DNA from 2 places in the Clostridium sp. TJA038 genome. Region 2 is predicted to be linked to the other one. Evidence: predicted binding sites of a transcription regulator. Region 2 holds the regulator's gene; the other holds the start of a gene.
What was found. The regulator NrdR, encoded in region 2, represses ribonucleotide reductase genes. The targets are predictions, from matches to a motif close to CACNANATNTNGTG.

Region 1: AC4FQV_RS09450 (anaerobic ribonucleoside triphosphate reductase) is a predicted target of NrdR. The motif match lies at 2,047-2,060, and genes of this name have one in related genera.

Annotation. Positions count from the first base shown of each region.
Region 1 is NZ_JBZEFA010000005.1:88,173-91,612, reverse strand. It holds gene AC4FQV_RS09450 (anaerobic ribonucleoside triphosphate reductase) at 1-2,029, opposite strand, end outside; gene AC4FQV_RS09445 (DUF3048 domain-containing protein) at 2,289-3,356, shown strand.
Region 2 is NZ_JBZEFA010000001.1:466,819-470,258, forward strand. It holds gene sigE (RNA polymerase sporulation sigma factor SigE) at 1-73, shown strand, start outside; gene sigG (RNA polymerase sporulation sigma factor SigG) at 148-921, shown strand; gene AC4FQV_RS02240 (YlmC/YmxH family sporulation protein) at 1,041-1,313, shown strand; gene nrdR (transcriptional regulator NrdR) at 1,375-1,824, shown strand; gene pgeF (peptidoglycan editing factor PgeF) at 1,962-2,666, shown strand; gene AC4FQV_RS02255 (HAMP domain-containing sensor histidine kinase) at 2,680-3,440, shown strand, end outside.

The DNA.
Region 1 (3,440 bases), on a different contig from region 2:
CAAGACTTAAATATCCTGTAACTCTTGATATTCCTTGTATATCTTGGCTTCCACACTTATTACACTTACATTCATTATTGTGAAGGTATGTTCCACAATTTTTACAATATCTTATATGAAAATTAATTCCCATATAACTTATATTAGTTTCTTTATAAGCATAATTTATTATTTTCATTATAGTTTCTTCATTTGGACAATCATCAACTTCTATATAACTTATATGTCCACCATTACATAATTTATGATAAGGTGCTTCTATATCAATTTTATTTTTTATTGATATAGGACAATATACAGGAACATGATAACTATTTGTATAGTAATCTTTATCTGTTACACCGCTAATTATTCCAAAAGCTTTCTTATCTTGTTTTATAAATTTACCTGATAACCCTTCAGCTGGTGTTGCATAGCAACTCCAATTTAGTTTAGTTTCATCAGTTAAAATGTCGCAGTATTCTCTTATTCTTTCAACTATTTTTATTCCTAGCTCTCTTGAAAATTCATCTTCACCATGATGCTTGCCTGTTAATGCTATTAAAGTTTCTGCAAGACCTATAAATCCAATTCCCCAAGTACCTTGTTTTAAAATTGGTTCTATTGAATCATCTGGTCCTAAGTTTTCAGAACCTCTCATAAGCCCTTGCCCTGCAACAAAAGGTAAGTCTTTAACCTTTAAATTTTTAAGAACACCATATCTATGCATTAAAGATTCTTTAACTATTCTTAATCTATCATCTAATAATTCAAAAAATTTATCAATATCTCTCTTTGCTAATATTCCAAGTCTAGGAAGATTTATAGTAGTAGGAGCAATATTACCTCTACCCTTACAACCTGGCTCTCCATTAACATTTTTCATAAGATAAGTTCTACATCCCATAGTAGCTGGCATATATCCTTTATCATAAAATTCTTTATTAAAGTCCGCATCGATATTCATGAAAGTTGGATTCATTCTTTTAGCTGCTACTCTACAAGCTAATTTATATAAATAAAAATATGGATCCTCTACTTCTCTATTTACACCTTCTTTTACTCTAAATATTATATTAGGGAAAATTGGTTGTTCTCCTTTACCTAATCCTTTTTCATATTCAAGTAAAAATATTTCACAAACTAAGGCAGCATCTTTATTATAAGGAATACCTAAGTTTAATGAACTAAAAGGAACCTGTGAACCTGCTCTTGAGTGCATAGTATTTAAATTATACACAACTCCTTGCATTGCTTGATGTATTCTCTCTCTTAACTTTTTCTCTACTAGTTCATCTAACTTAGAGCCTTCTAAACCTAAAGCTATATATTCTTCTTTTATTTCTTGTCTTGTAGGTTCTACAAAAACACTCATATCATTATCAAAGTCTGGATGTGATTGTCCTCCAAACATATCATTTTGAGTTGATTGTAATAAAATACATGATAATTCAGCTGCTGTTTCTATTCTTCTTGGTGCATTAATAGTTCCGTATCCTGTATTAAATCCACTTTGTAAAAGCTCTCCTGTTGGTATGTGTAAGCAATTAGTAGTTAAATTATAACTATCTAAATCATGATAATACACATCTCCATTTTCATGAGCCTTTGCTAATTCCTTAGGCATAGTAGCTAAGTTATACCATTTGTTAGACTCAGAAGCTATTCTTAAAAGTTTTGATGAGAAGTTATTTCCTACATTTGCATTATCTCTATCTGTTTCTACTCCGATTTTACTTATAGCTTTCATTAAATCTGATTTTATCTCTCTAACCTTGGTTCTTTCAGTTCTATATGCCTTATATGCTGTTGCTACTTGGTTAAAACCATTATCCACTAAAGCCTTTTCTACTAAAACTTGAATTTCCTCAACAGTTACCTTTGTTTTTCCTGACATCTCAATATAATTAATTACCTTTTGTATAGTATCTAAAACTTGGCTTTCCCTTACTGCAATACCAACCTCATTAGCTGCTCTCTTTATTGCATTTGCTATTTTATCCGCATTAAATCTTGATTCTCTACCGTCCCTTTTCACAACATGTAGCATTTTCAATTCCTCCACTCCACTATATCTTGTACTTGAACAATTATACTCTACTATTAATACTTATGCTAATTTCAAAAGATACTTATAACAAAAATAATACTTGTTATCTCCCTCTTTCCTTCTTTTTCTTAGCATATATTCATTTTTTCTTTAGTTGACATTAACAAAATGTTATTATTTTCATGCCCATAAGATGAATAATATTCCATATTATGTAACATAATAAATTTATGAAAAATAATGAAATGGAGGATTATACATGAAAAAGACCTTAATTATTGTATCAGAAATAATACTTAGTATAATTTTTGGTATAGTTTTTGGAAATTTAATTATGCCTACAAAAGTCTATAAAAATACAGAGGCTTTGAAAAATCTAAACCCAAAACTCTTAACAAATAAAAATTCTATTGAAGATATTAATTACGAAAACGAAGTATCTCTAAAAACCTTTAACCCCTACACAGGAAATATCTTAAAAGAATCACAATTAAATGAAATACCCTTTATGTGTATAGTTGAAAATTCTAAAGAATCAAGACCTCAAAGTGGTTTATCTGAAGCAGATATTATATATGAAACAATGGCAGAAGCAGGAATACCTAGATTTTTAGCAATATTTTTTGAAAATTCTCCTAAAGTCATAGGTCCTGTAAGAAGTGTTAGACCTTATTTTTTAGAAATTGCTAAAGAATATAATCTTCCTTTTGCTCATTGTGGAGGTAGTTTTGAAGCATTAGATGAAATATCAAAAAACGAATCCTTAAATAGCATAAACGAAATCAAAAATGGCTCTGCTTTTTGGAGAGATAAAACTAGAAAAGCTCCCCATAACCTATACACTTCCTCTGATAACATAAGAAAATTTATTCTAAATAAAAACCTTAATTACTCCAAAGATAACTTATTAAAATTCAAAGATAATGCACTTTTAACTTCTTCTAAATACGCTTCTGAAATTATATTAAATTTAAGTGATTACTATAAAACCTCTTATAAATATGTAGATGGCTTTTACGAAAAATATATGGATGAAGAATTATCAATAGATAAAAATAACAATGCCCCACTAAAATTTAAAAATATTGTAATACAAATAACAGATATGTCTCTTCAAAAAGATAATATACATATAAATGTAAACTTAAATGGAAGTGGAAAGGGATATGTTATTTCTAATGGAAGAGTTGAAAATATAACTTGGGAGAAAAAATCTCCTGAAAGTAAAACCATATTAAAAAACCAAAATGGAGAAATAATTTATTTATCTAGAGGAAATACTATTTGGAATATTGTAGATAAAAATTCTAATATAATTTTTAAGTAAACCTAATATTAAGTTTATAAGTAAACCGTTTTCTTTAAAAACTCTTAATTTTTATATATTGTTAACAGATTGTTCTTTCTTTGT
Region 2 (3,440 bases):
TCAATCTTATATCTCAAGATTAGAGAAAAAAATAATAAAAAGGTTAAAGAAAGAAATTAACAAGATGATTTAATAGTATAAAATTAACCTCTAAAGGTAATAATTAAAATGCGGAAGGGAATTACTTCAAAGGGGTTGATTTCAATTATGATGATAAATAAAGTAGAAATATGTGGAGTCAATACGGCTAAATTACCAGTTTTAAAAGAAAAAGAAATGAAAGAATTATTACTACAAATGCAAAAAGGCGATAAAGGTGCTAGAGAGAAATTTATTAAGGGGAATCTGAGACTAGTACTTAGCGTAATTCAAAGATTTAATAATAGAGGCGAAAATGTAGATGATTTGTTTCAAGTTGGTTGTATAGGCCTTATGAAATCTATAGATAACTTTGATTTATCACAAAATGTTAAATTTTCAACTTATGCTGTTCCTATGATAATAGGGGAAATAAGAAGGTATTTAAGAGATAACAATACCATAAGAGTAAGTAGGTCATTAAGAGATATAGCTTATAAAGCTTTGCTTGTAAGGGATAAGCTAGTAAATGAAAATAATAAAGAGCCTACTGTATCTCAAATAGCAAAGGAGCTTAAAATTCCTAGGGAGGATGTTGTTTTTGCTTTAGATGCAATTCAAGATCCTGTTTCATTGTTTGAACCTATTTATCATGATGGTGGTGACGCTATATATGTAATGGATCAAATAAGTGATTCAAAAAATCAAGATGACAGTTGGCTTGAGAATATATCTATAAAAGAAGCCATGAAAAAGTTAAATGATAGAGAAAAACTTATATTAAATTTAAGGTTTTTTAATGGAAGAACTCAAATGGAAGTAGCAGAAGAGATTGGAATATCTCAAGCACAAGTTTCAAGGTTGGAAAAAATAGCATTAAAGCATATGAGGAAGTATGTATAGAGCTCAAAGTTTTGAGCTCTATTTTTTATTTTAAAGAAATTTTATGTTTATTAATTAATAAAAGTAAATTTAAAACATATAAATTAATTATAGGAATTAATTTTTAGGAGGAGTTTTTAATGGAAGAAAATTTATTTTCATTGAATAATTTAAGAGCTATGGAAGTTATAGATTTAAGTGAAGGAAAGAAATTAGGTTTAATATCAGATATTAAAATAGATTGTGATGATAGTAGAATATTATCCATTATAATTCCAGGAGAAAAAACATCTTTTTTTAGCAAGTCAGAGGATATAGAAATAGAATGGTCTGATGTTTATAAGGTTGGAGTTGATGTTATACTTATAGATTCAAAAGGGAAAAATATACTAGATGTTCAAAAATATATATAGAAATTAGAATAAAAAGAGGGTATAATATTATTACAACTTAGAGAAAGGCGTGGATTTTAAAATGAGATGTCCTTACTGTTCTTATGAAGAAAGTAAAGTTGTGGATTCTAGATCTGCAGAAGATTACAATGCAATTAGAAGAAGAAGAGAATGTTTAAAATGTTCTAAAAGATACACAACTTATGAAAAGGTAGAAGATATTCCTATTCTTGTTATAAAAAAAGATTTAAGTAGAGAGAGTTTTAATAAAGAAAAAATTATAAGTGGGTTAATAAAAGCCTGTCAAAAAAGGCCAGTTTCTAGAGCTCAAATAGAAGAAATTGCATTAGATATTGAGCGAAACATAAGTAATAAAATGATGGTAGAAATAAAGTCTAATTACATAGGTGAAATGATAATGGAGAGGCTTAAGGAAATAGACGAAGTTTCATATGTAAGATTTGCTTCTGTATATAGACAATTTAAAGATATTAATACCTTTATGGAAGAAATAAAAAGTTTAATGAAATAATTTAAGGGCTACTTTAAAGAAAATTCTTTAAAGTAGCCCTTTGTTTAAATAATTTAACTTGCTTTTAATTTAATAAATATTATAAATGTGATAATATGGTAAAATAAACTTTGATATAATTTTGTTGAGGTGAAAATATGAAAAGAGAATTAATTAGTAATAAAGAATTTATATTTTTTAAGGATGGAGATATAGAAGTTAGATTTTCTACTGCTTTAAATAATATTAATTATAAAAAAGAAGATAAAGAAGGGAAAAAGAATTTAGAAGATTTAAAGGATATATTTAATGTAAAGAAGGTTGTTTACGTAAATCAAATTCATAGTGATAAGTTTATAGATGCAACTTTAAAAGATTTTAAAGGTGATGTAGATTGTGATGCTATTGTTACAAAGGAAAAAAATACTATTATAGGGGTGTTTACAGCAGATTGTCTTCCTTTAATAGCCTATGATAAAGAAAAAAATGTTATAGCAGCTATTCATAGTGGATGGAAGGGAACTTATAATGAAATAGCTAAAAAAACTTGTGAATATATGAAAGAAGAGTATGAATGTAATAATATTAAACTTTTAATAGGACCCCATGTAATGGAATGTTGTTATGAGGTAAGTCTTGAATTAGCAGATAAGTTTAGAGAAAAATTTGGAGAAGAGGTAGCTTTAAATAGAAAATTAAATCTTAAAAAGTGTATAGAAGTTCAATTGGAAGGATTTGTAAAAAAGAGTAATATAAATTCCTTAGATATATGTACTTATTGCGATAAGAATTTTAAAATGCATAGCTATAGAGAAAAGAATGAACAAGCAGGAAGATTATTTTCTTTCTTATTTATAAAGTAAGGTGGTTCTTTAGATGAAAAAAAGAATTATTATTTTTACTACTTTAATCATAACTTTCTTTTTAGCTGTAATGACCTCAGTTTATTTAGTAATTTCTAATCATAAGTATTTAGAAGGTTCTAAAAATATTTTAAATGAATATAACAATGTTATTGCACTTTTACTTGAGAATAATAATAAAAACATTAAAAGTGAATTGCAACAGATAGCTTCAAATAGTGATATGAAAAATATAAGAATCACTTATATAAGTAAAGAGGGAAAGGTTATTTTTGATACTTATAAGAAAGGTAGTCCTAAAGATGATAATTATTTAAAAAAGAAAGAAATAGAAGAAGCTATGAAAAGTGGTTCTGGAAGTAGTGTAAGATATAGTGATGACCTTCATCAAAATATGATATATAGTGCATTACGATTAAGAGATGGTTCTATTGTTAGAACTTCAATAGCTGTTAAAAATGCCAAAATATTAGATGGAGTAAATAGTAATTATTTATTAATTGGGGTTATTTTATCTTTAATTGTATCTTTACTTTTAACAGTAAAAATAACTAACATAATTTTAAATCCTTTAAAGGAATTAGAAAAGTTAACTTCAACTATTGCAAGTGGCAATTTTCATAAAAGAGTAAAAATAAATTCAAAGGATGATGAAATTCAAAGTTTATGTAAAAGTTTCAATCATATGGCTGAAGAATTAGAAATAACTATAGAAAGATATAAAAGTAAGCAAAATGGATTAGAGGCAATATTAAAAAGTATGGGAAGTGGAGT